Linked DNA regions of Methylibium petroleiphilum PM1. The protein of the gene in region 2 binds, or shares a complex with, the protein of the main gene of each other region. Links are inferred from orthologs where the notes say so. Each region holds a gene or a part of one and is shown on either strand. Other genes may lie near its edges.

Region 1 (7,569 bases), 520 kb from region 2 along the record:
CTGCGCCAGCATTGTTGCGCGAGCTTCAGGCTGGCCTGCCGGGCTTCGCGGATCGTCACGCTCACCTGCAGCAGGTCGTCGAGCCGGGCCGGGCGCAGGTAGCGCACCGCGGTCTCGCTGACGATGAACATCACGCTCTCGCGGGTGCGCAGTATCTCCTGCTCGAAGCCGAAGCCGCGCAGCCACTCCGTGCGGGCGCGTTCGAAGAACTTCAGGTAGTTGGCGTAGAACACCACGCCGCCGGCGTCGGTGTCTTCCCAGTACACGCGCAGCGGGAAGCGGAACGCGGGGGGCAGTGAGGAGATCGGCAAGATCGGTCAGGCACTCAGGGTGCAGCCAGCGTGCGACGGTAGACCGGTCCCCAGAGCGGGTGGCCGGCCTCGGCCTTGCTGAGGGTGAAGGCCGGGTCGGCGCTGCGTGCGGCGCGGAACGCGTTCTCGCAGGCCTTGGCGCGCTGGCTGGTGCAATAGATGAAGGCCAGGGTCTTGTGGGCGGCGGCGCGGTCCTTGGGGGCTGCGAGACCGGCCTTCAGCGCGCCGCCGAGGCGCTGCTCGGCGAGCTTGTACTGGCCATCGTCGTAGGCGCGGAGGCCTGCGAGCAGCGCTTGCTCGGCCGGCCGTGCGCTGAGTTCGACCACGCTCACCGGCGGCGGGGGAGCGGGCGGAGGGGGGGGCGGTGGCGGCGCGGGCGGAGGCGGCGGCTGGATCGGCGCCTGCACCGGCGCCGGTGCAGGCGGAGGGGGCGGCGGCGACAGCTGGGCGCAGCCGGCCAGCAGCGCCAGCGCGGTGGTGGCGGCCAGCAGCCGGCGTGTGGGGGCGGCAGGGGTCATCAGGGTCCGAAACGGTGCTTGACGAGGACGCTCTCGTTCGCCTCGATGTCGACGGCGATGGCATGGGCCGCATAGCCGCTGTTGCGCAGGGTCACAGTGTGGCGGCCGACGGGGAGGTTGAGCTGGTTGAGCGGCGGGGTGAGCCCCTGCACCTTGCCGTCGACCTCGACCTCCGCCCACGGGCTGATGGCGAGCTGCAGCACGCCGCTGCCGGCGGCGGCCGGTGGGGCGATGGTCGTCGCGGGCGGGTCGGCCGTTGCGGCCGGCGATGCGGTCGGTGAGGTGACCTGCGCCGTGGGTTCGGCCGGTGCCATGGCCACCCGGACCGGCGACGCGGCGGGCGTCGGTTCGGCCAGGCTCTGCCCGGCCGGCGCCGACGCGAGGCCGTGCCAGATCCCGAAGCCGATCAGGCCCGCGCCGACCAGGGCCAGGCTGCCGAAGGCCCACTGGGGCCAGCGGCGCTCGGCCGTCGGCGCGTCGTCCTCACCGGATTGCAGCGCTTCGGGGTGGGCTTGCAGCCATTCGTGCAGGTCGCGCGACAGCGCCCGGGCCGAACGCGGCCGGTCCTCCGGGCGCTTGGCCATGGCCCGCGCGGCGATCGAGGCCAGTGCCGGCGGCACGGCGGTGCTCACCTCGTCGGCCATCGGTGGCGTGAAGCTGCATACCGCGCCGGTGATGGCGGCCAGCGAGTCGCCCTCGAACGCGCGGTGCCCGGTCAGCAACTCGTAGAGCACGACGCCGAGAGAGAACACGTCGGTGCGCCGGTCGGTCGGCTCGTTGCGCACCTGCTCTGGGGCCATGTAGTGCGGCGAGCCGCCGACCGCACCGCCGCTGTCGCGCGCGTGCGCGACGCTGGCGATGCCGAAGTCCAGCACCTTGGGCTGGGTGCGGCCGACCATGAAGATATTGGCCGGCTTGATGTCGCGGTGGACGATGCCCTTGCTGTGCGCATAGGCTAGCGCGTCGGCGACGCGGCGGATGATCAGCACCGCCTGGCCCACTGTCGGCCGCCAGCCGTCGCTCAACAGTGCGCGCAGGTCCTTGCCCTTCAGCAGCTCCATCGCGATGTAGGCGCCCTGCGGGCTCAGGCCCGCGTCGAACACCGTCACGATGTGCGGGTGGCTCAGGTGGGCGGCGGCGCGCGCTTCGTGCAGGAAGATCGCGTTGAAGGGCTCGCGCGCGTCGGTCTCGAGCGGGGTGCGCGCGCCGGCTGGCATCAGGTTGAGTGTCTTGATCGCGACGCGGCGCGACAGCAGCGGGTCGTCGGCGGCGTACACGGTGCCGAGGCCCCCGTCGCCGATGCGGTACTTCAGCGCGTAGCGGCCGATCTGGCCGATGGTGGGCAGCGGCCCGCGGCTCGCGCCGTCCTCGGACGGCAGCTCCGCCATCAGCACCGTGTCTTCGATCTCGGCGTTGTCGATCGCCTCCTGCAGCGTGCCGGGGGGCGGCGTGAGAGTTGAAGCGCTTTCCACGACGCGGAGCTTAGACGATGCCATGGAGCCCCTCAACCAAGGCAGGCACGGGGCACGGTACGGCGTGGTAACCGCGTGTCACGTGTCGGGCCGAGGGTGTGACGCAACTCACGCTGCGCCCCTCATGCCAGCACGCGCCGCAGGCGCGCGACGGCCTGTTCGAGCTGCGGCAGGCTGCTGGCGAAGGACAGTCGCAGGTGGTGTTCAGTGCCGTGCCGGCCGAAATCGCGCCCCGGCGTCAGCGCGACATGGGCCGAATCCATGAGCGCGAACGCCAGGTCCCAGCTGCTGCCGGCGTGGGTCGAGCAGTCGGCCCAGGCATAGAAGGCGCCGTCGGGCAGCACCGGCACCGGCAGGCCGAGCGACGCGAGCGCGGGCACGATGTAGTCGCGCCGGGCCCGGAAGGCGGCACGGCGGCGTTCGTACTCGGCGATCGATGCGGGCTCGAAGCAGGCCAGCGCCGCGTGCTGCGCGACGCTGGACGGGCAGATGAACAGGTTCTGCGCCAGCTTCTCGACCGGCGCCACCAGCGCGGGCGGCAGCACCAGCCAGCCCAGCCGCCAGCCGGTCATGCTGAAGTATTTGGAGAAGCTGTTGATCGACACCACGTCGTCGCCGTGGGCGAGCGCGGAGCGGCCGTAGGCGGCGTCGTAGCTCAGGCCCAGGTAGATCTCGTCGACCAGCGTGACGCCGCCGCGTGCGCGCACCGCCTGTGCGATGCGCTGCATCTCGTCGGCGGCGATCGAAGTGCCGGTGGGGTTGGACGGCGACGCCAGCAGCACGCCGCGGGTGCGCGCGTTCCACGCCCGCTCCACCCCGGCGGCGTCGAGCTGATAGCGCTGCACCGGGCCACAGGGCAGCAGCACCGGCGTGGCGTCGGCCGCCGCGACGAAATGGCGATTGCAGGGGTAGCTCGGATCCGGCATCAGCACCTCGTCGCCGGACTCGAAAAGCGCCAGGCAGGCGAGCTGCAGCGCGGCCGACGCGCCGGCCGTGATGACGATGCGCTGCGGGTCGATGTCGAGCGCGAAGCGCTGCGCATACCAGCGCGACAGCGCCTCGCGCAGCGCAGGCAGCCCGGTGGCCGGGGTGTACTGCGTGCGGCCCTCGGCGAGGCAGCGCTGCGCCGCCTCGAGCACCGGCGCCGGCGCGGTGAAGTCGGGTTCACCGATGTTCAGGTAGATCATCGGCTCGCCGCCGCGTGCCGGATCGCAGGCCGGGCTGGCAGCGATGCGCGCCGCTGCCTTGGCGCACTCCATCACGTAGAACGGCTCGATGCGGTCGAGGCGCCGGGCGAGCTTCATCCGTGTCGGCAGCGGAACGAGAGGGCAGGGGCCGGCGGCGGGCGCCGCAGCTCAGTCGCGCGGCGGGGCCGCGCGCCGCGCCTGCACTTCGAGCGGGCGCAGGTCGGCGGCGGCCTTGTCGAGCACGCCGTTGACGTACTTGTGGCCGTCGGTGCCGCCGAAGCTCTTGGCGAGTTCCACCGCCTCGTTGATCGCGACGCGGTAGGGGATGTCGATGCAGTGCTTGAGCTCGTAGGCGCCGATCATCAGCACGCCGTGCTCGATCGGCGACAGCTCGGTGGTCTTGCGGTCCACGTGGCGAGCCAGCACTGCGTCGAGGGCGGCGGCTTCGGCCACGCAGCCGTGCAGCAGGGCGTCGAAGTGCGCCGCGTCGGCCTGCTTGAAGCCGTCGAGCTCGCGCATGTGGGCCTCGATCACGACGGCTTCGCTGCCCGACACCAGCCATTGGTACAGGCCCTGCAGCGCGAACTCGCGCGAACGCCGACGCGAAGACTTCTGCGCCGGCTTGCGGCCGCCAGGGCGGGCGGCGGTCGACGCCGGAGCGGGCGACGGCACGCTGCCGTCGGTGTCTTGAGGGGTCACGAAAGCTCTTCCATCAGATTGACCATCTCGACGGCGACGCGCGCGGCATCGCGGCCCTTGTCGTCGACGCGGGCCCAGGCCTGGTCCTCGTTCTCGACGGTGAGGATGGCGTTGGCGATCGGGGTCGCGTGATCGAGCGAAACGCGCGTCACGCCGGCGCCGCTCTCGTTGCTGACGAGCTCGAAGTGGTAGGTCTCGCCGCGGATGATGCAGCCGAGCGCGATCAGCGCATCGAAGTCCTTGCGCCGCGCCATCGCCTGCAGTGCGATCGGGATCTCGAGCGCGCCGGGTACCGATACGTGCTCGATGTGCTTGGCCGACACGCCCAGCAGCTCCAGCTCGACCAGGCAGGCCTGGGCCAGGCGGTCAGTGAGTGCGGCATTGAAGCGCGCCTGCACGATGCCGATGCGCAGGTTCTCGCCGACGAGTTCGGCGACGGTGTTGCCGAAGATCGTGGTCTGGGTGTCAGCGTCTTGCATCGAAACCTCGAAGTGGAAGGGCGTGCCGCGGTGTCATTCGGCGGCGACGAAGCCGGTGACCTCGAGTCCGTAGCCCACCATGCTGGGCATGCGGCGCGGGCTGCCGAGCAGCTTCATGCGGACGATGCCGAGTTCGCGCAGGATCTGCGCGCCCACGCCGTAGGTGCGCAGGTCCATCTGGCCGCGCGGGGTCGGCGGCGCGTCGGGGCCCACGGTCAGCTGCTGCAGCAGGCCGTTGCCCGCCTCGCCGCAGTTCAGCAGGACCGCCACGCCACGTTCGGCCGCCCGCAGCGCGGCCAGTGCCCGTGGCAGCGGCCACGAATGGCCGCAGCGGCCGGCGTCGAGCAGGTCCAGCACCGACAGCGGCTCGTGCACTCGCACCAGCACCTCGTCGTCGGCACCCCATTGCCCCACGCTCAGCGCCAAGTGCACGGCGCCCGAGCGGTCGCGGAAGGCCTGGCAATCGAACGGGCCCTGCGGCGTGACCAGCACGCGCTGGGCGACGCGCGTGATGAGCGATTCGTTGCGGCTGCGGTATTCGATCAGGTCGGCGATGCTGCCGATCTTGAGCCCGTGTTCCCTGGCGAACAGCACCAGGTCGGGCAGCCGGGCCATCGTGCCGTCGTCCTTCATGATCTCGCAGATCACCGACGCAGGCGTCAGGCCGGCCATCAGCGTGAGGTCGCAGCCGGCCTCGGTGTGCCCGGCGCGCATCAGCACGCCGCCGTCCTGCGCCTGCAGCGGGAAGATGTGGCCGGGCTGGACCAGGTCGCTGGCCTTCGCGTCGCGCGCCACCGCGGCCTGCACGGTGCGTGCGCGGTCGGCCGCGGAGATGCCGGTGGTCACGCCGCTGGCGGCCTCGATCGAGACGGTGAAGGCAGTGCCGTGCTGTGTGCCGTTGCGCGCGGCCATCGGCGGCAGTTGCAGCCGTTCGCAGCGCTCGCGGGTGAGCGTGAGGCAGATCAGGCCGCGGCCGTAGCGCGCCATGAAGTTGATGGCTTCGGGCGTGACGTGCTCGGCGGCCATCACGAGGTCGCCCTCGTTCTCGCGATCTTCCTCGTCGACCAGGATGACCATGCGGCCGGCGGCGAGCTCGGCGATCAGCTCGGGAACAGGGGAAAGGGCCATGGCGGGATTGTAGGTGGCGGGTCGGAGCGGCGCGGGCGGGAGCGCGTCGCCTCGGCGCGGGGGAATTGCCGGCGCGCGGCGGCGTCAGCGACTGCCGAGCATGCGCTCGACGTAGCGCGCGATCAGGTCGATCTCGAGGTTGACGCGGGCGCCGACGCTCAGCGTGCCGAGCGTCGTGTGTTCCAGCGTGTGCGGGATCAGGTTGATGCCGAGTTCGGTGGTCTCGGCGTGGTCGGTGACGCGGTTGACCGTGAGGCTCACGCCGTTGACGGTGATCGAGCCCTTGTAGGCGAGGTAGCGGCCCAGCGCCTGCGGCGCAGCGATGCAAAGCTCCCAGGATTCGCCGACCGGCGCGAATTTCGTCACCGTGCCGACGCCGTCGACGTGGCCCGATACCAGGTGTCCGCCGAGCCGGTCGCTGGCGCGCAGAGCCTTCTCGAGGTTGAGCGGTCCGGGGTCGGCGAGGCCGGCCGTCTTGTCCAGGCTTTCCGCCGAGATGTCGACCGTGAACCAGTCCGCCTCCGCGTCGAAGGCCGTGACGGTCATGCAGGCGCCGTTGAGCGCGATGCTGTCGCCCAACTGCACGTCGGCCAGGTAGCCCGGCGGCGTGGCGATGGTGAGGCGCTTGCCGTGGGACGGGTCGGCGCCGAGCGGCGCGACCTTGCTGAGGCGGCCCAGGCCGCTGATGATGCCGGTGAACATGGCTCCGATTGTCTCAGCGTCGCAGCCCTGCCGCTGCGGCGGGGGCAAGCGCAGCTTCGGGCCGACGCTCAGAAATCGGCACGGCCCGGCGGCCGGGCGATCAGGCGCAGATCAGCCCCGACGCGCTCGACACTGACGAACTCGAGCGCCAGGCCCTCGGTCAGTGCAGTGAGCGGACCGAAGCGCGCCATCTCGCGACCCGCACCGAGCATCAGCGGCGCCAGGTAGACGAGGAACTCGTCGACCAGGCCCGCCCGCACGAAGGAGCCGCTGAGCTTGCTGCCCGCCTCGACATGCAGTTCGTTGATCTCGCGCCGCGCCAGGTCGTCGAGCATCGCGCCCAGATCGACCTTGCCGTCGGCGTTGGCACAGGCCAGCACCGACACGCCCTGTTCGGCCAGTTCACGGACCTTCGGCGCCGCATGGCGGGCCAGTGCACTGGCCGTGTAGACCAGCCGCTCGCCCGGTGGCGAGAGGATGCGGGCGTCGAGCGCGATGTCGAGCTTGGAGTCGACGACGACCCGGCACGGCTGCAGCACGGTGTCGACGAGCCGCACGTCGAGCCGCGGGTCGTCGTCGATCACGGTGCCGATGCCGGTGAGCACCGCCCCGGCCCGCTTGCGGTAGGCGTGGCCGTCGGTGCGGGCGGCATCGCCGGTGATCCACTGGCTCAGGCCGTTGTCGAGTGCCGTGCGTCCGTCGAGCGACGCGGCGATCTTCAGGCGCACCCACGGCCGCTGGCGCAGCATGCGGGAGAGGAAGCCGATATTCAGCTCGCGCGCGGCGATTGCAACCGGGTCGCCGGGCGCCAGCACCGTCACGTCGATGCCGGCCGCCCGCAGCCGGCCGATGCCGTGACCGGCGACCAGCGGATTCGGGTCCTGCAGCGCCACCATCACGTGGGCCACGCCGGCCTCGACCAGCGCATCGCAGCAGGGCGGGGTGCGGCCGTGGTGCGAGCAGGGCTCGAGCGTGACCCAGGCGGTGCCGCCGCGCACCGTGTGGCCCGCGGCCTGCGCCGCACGCAGTGCCGACACCTCGGCGTGCGCCGAGCCGGCGCGCTGCGTGTGTCC
Region 2 (7,588 bases):
GAAGTCGCCTGCGATGCAGGGCGGCCCGCAGCGTCGGGGCGTCTGCACGCGCGTCTACACCACCACGCCGAAGAAGCCGAACTCGGCGCTCCGGAAGGTCGCCAAGGTGCGCCTGACCAACGGGTTCGAGGTCATCTCCTACATCGGCGGCGAAGGCCACAACCTGCAGGAGCACAGCGTGGTGCTCGTGCGCGGCGGCCGGGTCAAGGACTTGCCGGGCGTGCGCTACCACATCGTGCGCGGTTCGCTCGATCTGCAGGGTGTGAAGGACCGCAAGCAGTCGCGCTCCAAGTACGGCGCGAAGCGCCCGAAGAAGGCGTAAGACTGCGCCAGAGGATCGTCGGCCGCGAGGCCGGTGTCGGATGGCCCGCCGCAGGCGGGTCGAGTAAGTGGGTGGCCCCGGTGTGTGGCTGCCCGAGGCGCCCGAACGGCGCCGACTGAAGCACAGAAGGAAGAGAAATGCCCCGTCGTCGCGAAGTACCCAAGCGTGAGATCCTGCCGGACCCGAAGTTCGGCAACGTCGATCTCTCGAAGTTCATGAACGTGATCATGGAATCCGGCAAGAAGGCCGTGGCCGAGCGCATCATCTACGGCGCCCTCGAGACCGTCGAGAAGAAGGCCAACCGTGATCCGCTCGAGGTCTTCATCACCGCGCTGAACAACGTGAAGCCGATGGTCGAAGTGAAGTCTCGCCGTGTCGGCGGTGCGAACTACCAAGTTCCCGTGGAAGTTCGCCCCGTTCGTCGCATGGCGCTGGCGATGCGCTGGCTCAAGGAGTCGGCTCGCAAGCGCAGCGAGAAGTCGATGGCCCAGCGTCTCGCGAATGAACTGCTCGAGGCCTCGGAAGGCCGCGGCGGCGCAATGAAGAAGCGCGATGAAGTTCACCGCATGGCCGAAGCCAATAAGGCGTTCTCGCACTTCCGCTTCTAAGTCTCTTTTGGTCCCCGGCCGCTCTTCGGGTTTGTACGAACCCGCGAGCGGCCCCTGTATTTGGAGTCACACCATGGCCCGCAAGACCCCCATCGAGCGCTACCGCAACATCGGTATCTCTGCGCACATCGATGCCGGCAAGACCACCACCACCGAGCGCATCCTGTTCTACACCGGCGTGAACCACAAGATCGGTGAAGTGCACGATGGCGCGGCGACCATGGACTGGATGGAGCAGGAGCAGGAGCGCGGCATCACGATCACGTCGGCTGCCACCACCTGTTTCTGGAAGGGCATGGAGCTGGCCTTTCCCGAGCACCGCATCAACATCATCGACACCCCGGGGCACGTCGACTTCACCATCGAGGTGGAGCGCTCGATGCGCGTGCTCGATGGCGCCTGCATGGTTTACTGTGCCGTGGGCGGCGTGCAGCCGCAGTCGGAGACGGTCTGGCGCCAGGCCAACAAGTACAAGGTGCCGCGCCTGGCGTTCGTCAACAAGATGGACCGCACCGGTGCGAACTTCTACAAGGTCTATGACCAGATGAAGGTTCGCCTGAAGGCGAACCCGGTGCCCATCGTGCTGCCGATCGGTGCCGAGGAGAACTTCACCGGTGTGATCGACCTCATCAAGATGAAGGCGATCATCTGGGATGAAGCCTCCCAGGGCATGAAGTTCAACTACGAGGACATCCCCGCTGACCTGCAGGCCGAGTCGCAGAAGTGGCGCGAGAACATGGTCGAGGCTGCGGCCGAGGCCAGCGAAGAGCTGATGAACAAGTATCTCGAATCGGGCGAACTGACCGAGGCGGAGATCAAGTTCGGCATCCGCACGCGCACGATCGCCGCCGAGATCCAGCCGATGTTCTGTGGCACCGCCTTCAAGAACAAGGGCGTGCAGCGCATGCTCGACGGCGTGATCGACTTCATGCCGTCGCCGATCGACATTCCCCCGGTTCCCGGCCATGACGACGACGACAAGGAAGTGGTTCGTCGTGCGGCCGATGACGAGAAGTTCGCCGCGCTGGCTTTCAAGCTGATGACCGACCCCTACGTCGGCCAACTCACCTTCGTGCGCGTCTATTCGGGTGTGCTGAAGTCCGGTGATTCGGTTTTCAACCCGATCCGAGGCAAGAAGGAGCGCATCGGGCGGATCCTGCAGATGCATGCCAACCAGCGCGAAGAGATCAAGGAGATCCTGGCCGGCGACATCGCGGCCTGCGTGGGCCTGAAGGAAGTGACCACGGGCGAGACGCTGTGCGATCCGGACGCGATCATCACGCTCGAGAAGATGATCTTCCCCGAGCCGGTGATCTCGCAGGCCGTCGAGCCCAAGACCAAGGCCGACCAGGAGAAGATGGGCATCGCCCTGGGTCGTCTGGCTCAGGAAGACCCGTCGTTCCGCGTGCGCACCGATGAAGAGTCCGGCCAGACCATCATCTCCGGCATGGGCGAGCTGCACCTGGAAATCATCGTCGATCGCATGAAGCGCGAGTTCGGCGTAGAGGCCAACGTCGGCAAGCCGCAGGTTGCCTACCGCGAAACCATCCGCAAGCCGGTGTCGGACATCGAAGGCAAGTTCGTTCGCCAGTCGGGCGGCAAGGGCCAGTACGGCCACGTCGTGCTGAAGATCGAGCCGCAGGAGCCAGGCAAGGGTTTCGAGTTCGTCGACGCCATCAAGGGTGGCGTGGTGCCGCGCGAGTTCATCCCGGCGGTCAAGAAGGGCGTCGAAGATTCGCTGCCGAACGGCGTGCTCGCGGGCTTCCCGGTGGTGGACGTGAAGGTCACGCTGACCTTCGGTTCGTACCACGAGGTCGACTCGAACGAGAACGCCTTCAAGATGGCCGCGTCGCTGGGCTTCAAGGACGGCTGTCGCAAGGCCTCGCCGGTCATCCTCGAGCCGATGATGGCCGTGGAAGTTGAGACACCGGAAGACTACGCCGGCAACGTCATGGGCGACCTGTCGTCCCGTCGCGGCATGGTGCAGGGCATGGACGACATGCCGGGCGGTGGCAAGGCCATCAAGGCCGAGGTGCCGCTGTCGGAGATGTTTGGCTACTCGACCACGCTGCGCTCGATGTCGCAGGGCCGCGCCACGTACACGATGGAGTTCAAGCACTACAGCGAAGCGCCCAAGAACGTGGCCGACGCGATCATCACGTCGCGCGCGAAGTAAAAGCGCTGAGAAAACAAGCCGGTCTTCGGTGAGGTGCCGCCTGCTGCCAGTGGCAGGTGAATCCGCTCCCCGCCGGAGACCTTAAACCGAACACTGGCACTGTTCTTTATCTGGAGATTCTGAAATGGCCAAGAGCAAATTCGAGCGGACCAAGCCGCACGTGAACGTTGGGACGATTGGGCACGTGGACCACGGGAAGACGACGCTGACGGCGGCGATCACGACGATTCTGTCGTCGAAGTTCGGTGGTGAGGCCAAGGCGTACGACCAGATCGACGCGGCGCCCGAAGAGAAGGCGCGCGGCATCACGATCAACACGGCGCACGTTGAGTACGAGACCGCCAACCGGCACTACGCGCACGTTGACTGCCCCGGACACGCCGACTACGTGAAGAACATGATCACGGGTGCGGCGCAGATGGACGGCGCCATCCTCGTGTGCTCGGCCGCCGACGGCCCGATGCCCCAGACCCGCGAGCACATCCTGCTGGCCCGTCAGGTCGGCGTGCCCTACATCATCGTCTTCCTGAACAAGTGCGACATGGTCGACGACGCCGAGCTCCTCGAGCTGGTGGAGATGGAAGTGCGCGAACTGCTCGACAAGTACGAGTTCCCCGGTGACGCCACCCCCATCGTCCACGGCTCGGCCAAGCTCGCCCTCGAAGGCGACAAGGGCGAACTCGGCGAACAAGCCATCATGAAGCTGGCCGAAGCCCTCGACAGCTACATCCCCACGCCCGAGCGTGCGGTGGACGGCGCCTTCCTGATGCCGGTGGAAGACGTGTTCTCCATCTCCGGGCGCGGCACCGTCGTCACCGGCCGTGTCGAACGCGGCATCATCAAGGTCGGCGAGGAAATCGAGATCGTCGGCATCAGCGCCACGCAGAAGACCACCTGCACCGGCGTCGAGATGTTCCGCAAGCTGCTCGACCAGGGTCAGGCGGGCGACAACGTCGGCATCCTGCTGCGCGGCACCAAGCGCGAAGACGTGCAGCGCGGCCAGGTGCTGTGCAAGCCCGGCTCGGTCAAGCCGCACACCCACTTCACCGCCGAGATCTACGTCCTGAGCAAGGAAGAGGGCGGCCGACACACGCCGTTCTTCAACAACTACCGTCCCCAGTTCTACTTCCGCACGACGGACGTGACGGGCGCGGTGGAGTTGCCCAAGGACAAGGAGATGGTGATGCCGGGCGACAACGTGAGCATCACGGTCAAGCTGATCAACCCGATCGCGATGGAAGAAGGCCTGCGCTTCGCCATCCGTGAGGGCGGCCGCACCGTCGGCGCAGGCGTCGTCGCCAAAATCATCGAGTAATGCATGACGGCGGGTGGGTACGTCCCGCCCCGCCTTTCACCACCCCGCTGCGGGCGCTGCCCGCCGCACCGCTCTTTGAAGGAACCGTCATGCAAAAGCAAAAGATCCGCATCCGCCTGAAGGCATTCGATTACAAGCTGATCGATCAATCGGCCCTCGAGATCGTCGACACCGCCAAGCGCACCGGCGCCATCGTCAAGGGCCCGGTGCCCCTGCCGACACGCATGCAGCGTTTCGACATCCTGCGTTCGCCGCACGTCAACAAGAGCTCGCGCGACCAGTTCGAGATCCGCACCCACCAGCGCCTGATGGACATCGTCGATCCCACCGACAAGACCGTCGACGCGCTGATGAAGCTTGACCTGCCGGCCGGCGTGGACGTCGAGATCAAGCTGCAGTAAGTTCCGATCGGGTTCGCTGCGGACCCGGGTGGTTGCGGCTTCGGCCGCTGCTGCTACAATCGCAGGCTTTTCTGCCCTCGGCACTCCGGTGTCGCGGGCAAAACATCGTGGTGACCCGGCGCAATGCGTTCGGTCGCCTCAGTGAAGTCAGTCCGACCAATCGATGTCGGACATTGGAGAAGAACCATGACTACAGCCAATCCGGGCGATCGCCTCGGCTTGCTGGGCCGCAAGGTGGGCATGATGCGCATCTTCACGGACGACGGCGACGCCGTGCCCGTGACGGTGCTTGACGTGTCCAACAATCGCGTCACCCAGGTCAAGACCGTCGAAACCGACGGCTACAGCGCCATCCAGGTGACATTTGGCGCCCGCAAGGCGTCGCGCGTCACGAAGCCAGAGGCCGGGCATCTCGCCAAGGCGGGTGTCGAGGCTGGCGAAATCCTGCGTGAATTCGCGGTCAGCGCCGAAGTGGCGGCCGAGTACAAGCCGGGCGGCACGCTGCCGGTCGGCCTGTTCGCCGCCGGCCAGAAGGTCGACGTGCAGGGTACGTCGATCGGCAAGGGCTTCACCGGCACCATCAAGCGGCACAACTTCGGCTCGCAGCGCGCGTCGCACGGCAACAGCCGTTCGCACAACGTGCCGGGCTCGATCTCGATGGCCCAGGATCCGGGTCGCGTGTTCCCGGGCAAGAAGATGTCCGGCCACCGCGGCGACGTGACCAAGACCACCCAGAACCTTGACATCGTGCGTGTCGACGAGGCCCGCCAGCTGCTGCTGGTGCGCGGCGCGGTTCCTGGTGCGAAGAACGGTTTCGTGACCGTGCGCCCGGCCGTCAAGGTCAAGGCCAAGAAGGGAGCGAACTGATGGAACTCGAGCTCCTGAACGAACAAGGCCAGGCCGCCTCGAAGGTCGACGCGCCGGACACCGTGTTCGGTCGCGACTACAACGAAGCGCTGGTGCACCAGGTGGTGGTGGCCTACCAGGCGAATGCCCGCCAAGGTACGCGCGCCCAGAAGGATCGCCAGACGGTCAAGCACTCGACCAAGAAGCCGTGGCGCCAGAAGGGCACCGGCCGGGCTCGCGCCGGCATGACCTCGTCGCCGCTGTGGCGCGGAGGCGGTCGGATCTTCCCGAACAGCCCGGAAGAGAACTTCAGCCACAAGGTCAACAAGAAGATGTACCGCGCCGGCATGGCTGCCATCTTCTCGCAGCTCGCTCGTGAAGGTCGCTTGGCCGTGGTGGATTCGATCAAGGTCGAGACGCCCAAGACCAAGGCGCTGGCCGCGAAGTTCAAGGCCATGGGCCTGGAGTCGGTGCTGGTGATCGCGGACGAGGTGGATGAGAACCTGTTCCTCGCGTCGCGCAACCTCGCCAACGTGCTGGTGATCGAGCCGCGTTATGCCGATCCGCTGTCGCTGGTCTTCTACAAGAAGGTCCTGGTGACGAAGGGCGCGATCGAGAAGCTCAAGGAGATGCTGGCATGAGCGCTCTCAAGTTCGATGAAGGTCGCCTGATGAAGGTGCTGGTCGCGCCGATCGTGTCCGAGAAGGCCACGGCGGTCGCCGAGTCGCACAACCAGGTGCTGTTCAAGGTGCTGCAGGACGCGACCAAGCCCGAGATCAAGGCGGCGGTGGAACTGCTGTTCAAGGTCGAGGTCGACAAGGTGTCGGTCGTGAACACCAAGGGCAAGACCAAGCGCTTCGGCAAGGGTGTGGGTCGCCGCGACAACGTTCGCAAGGCCTATGTCTGCCTGAAGGCGGGTCAGGAGCTCAACTTCTCCGGGGAGGCCGCGTAATGGCCGTCGTCAAAGTCAAGCCCACGTCCCCTGGCCGCCGTGCCGTGGTGAAGGTGGTGCATTCGCACCTGCACAAGGGCAAGCCCGAAGCGTCGCTGCTCGAGCCGCAGATCCAGAATGCAGGCCGGAACAACAACGGCCACATCACCATCCGGCACAAGGGCGGTGGTCACAAGCACCACTACCGCGTGGTCGATTTCAAGCGCAACAAGGACGGCATCCCGGCGAAGGTCGAGCGTATCGAGTACGACCCGAACCGAACCGCCCACATCGCGCTGGTGTGCTACGCCGATGGAGAGCGCCGTTACATCATCGCTCCGCGCGGTCTGGAAGTCGGTGCCACCATCCTGAGCGGCTCGGAAGCGCCGATCAAGGCCGGCAACACGCTGCCGATCCGCAACATCCCGGTGGGCTCGACGATGCACTGCGTCGAACTGCTGGCCGGCAAGGGCGCGCAGATCGCGCGCTCGGCTGGCACTTCGGTGACGCTGCTGGCACGCGAAAGCACCTACGCCCAGGTTCGCCTGCGCTCGGGTGAGGTGCGTCGCATCCACATCGAGTGCCGTGCCACGATCGGCGAGGTGAGCAACGAAGAGCACAACCTGCGCCAGTACGGCAAGGCCGGTGCGATCCGCTGGAAGGGCGTTCGCCCGACCGTTCGTGGCGTGGCCATGAACCCGGTGGACCACCCGCACGGCGGCGGCGAAGGCCGCACCGGCGAGGGCCAGGTGCCGGTGTCGCCTTGGAACACGATGACCAAGGGCTACCGCACTCGCAGCAACAAGCGCACGCAGACGTTCATCGTCTCGCGTCGCAAGAAGTAAGGGGCACGCTCGATGGCACGCTCACTGAAGAAGGGTCCGTTCGTGGACCACCACCTGGTGGCCAAGGTCGAGAAGGCCGTGGCGATCAAGGACAAGAAGCCGATCAAGACCTGGTCGCGCCGCTCGACGATCCTGCCCGATTTC

What was found. Proteins that work in one complex are often made in the same cells at the same time.
Region 1: the proteins of rpsJ (region 2) and nusB are in contact, whole or in part, in a solved structure (PDB 3D3B), measured with the Escherichia coli proteins. The link is inferred for Methylibium petroleiphilum PM1 from one-to-one orthologs.

What each region holds. Positions count from the first base shown.
Region 1 is NC_008825.1:3,129,254-3,136,822, reverse strand. What follows is about bases 2,423-5,277. They hold nusB (transcription antitermination factor NusB), read right to left. Parts: upstream 4,188-5,277; coding sequence 3,657-4,187; downstream 2,423-3,656. Other genes in these bases: ribBA (bifunctional 3,4-dihydroxy-2-butanone-4-phosphate synthase/GTP cyclohydrolase II), read right to left, coding at 4,700-5,277; ribH (6,7-dimethyl-8-ribityllumazine synthase), read right to left, coding at 4,184-4,666; MPE_RS14880 (pyridoxal phosphate-dependent aminotransferase), read right to left, coding at 2,424-3,605. In the rest of the region: ybgC (tol-pal system-associated acyl-CoA thioesterase), read right to left, coding at 1-311; MPE_RS14890 (TssQ family T6SS-associated lipoprotein), read right to left, coding at 326-829; MPE_RS22830 (serine/threonine-protein kinase), read right to left, coding at 829-2,325; more of ribBA, read right to left, coding at 5,278-5,794; MPE_RS14860 (riboflavin synthase), read right to left, coding at 5,879-6,496; bifunctional diaminohydroxyphosphoribosylaminopyrimidine deaminase/5-amino-6-(5-phosphoribosylamino)uracil reductase RibD, read right to left, coding at 6,565-7,569. UniProt on the Escherichia coli protein: Part of the processive rRNA transcription and antitermination complex (rrnTAC). The complex forms an RNA-chaperone ring around the RNA exit tunnel of RNA polymerase (RNAP).
Region 2 is NC_008825.1:3,646,473-3,654,060, reverse strand. Bases 3,293-6,166 are described here. They hold rpsJ (30S ribosomal protein S10), read left to right. Parts: upstream 3,293-4,510; coding sequence 4,511-4,822; downstream 4,823-6,166. Other genes in these bases: rplD (50S ribosomal protein L4), read left to right, coding at 5,689-6,166; rplC (50S ribosomal protein L3), read left to right, coding at 5,009-5,689; tuf (elongation factor Tu), read left to right, coding at 3,293-4,421. Outside these bases: rpsL (30S ribosomal protein S12), read left to right, coding at 1-322; rpsG (30S ribosomal protein S7), read left to right, coding at 460-930; fusA (elongation factor G), read left to right, coding at 1,004-3,106; more of tuf, read left to right, coding at 3,231-3,292; more of rplD, read left to right, coding at 6,167-6,309; rplW (50S ribosomal protein L23), read left to right, coding at 6,306-6,620; rplB (50S ribosomal protein L2), read left to right, coding at 6,620-7,444; rpsS (30S ribosomal protein S19), read left to right, coding at 7,457-7,588. UniProt on the Escherichia coli protein: Involved in the binding of tRNA to the ribosomes. Part of the processive rRNA transcription and antitermination complex (rrnTAC). The complex forms an RNA-chaperone ring around the RNA exit tunnel of RNA polymerase (RNAP).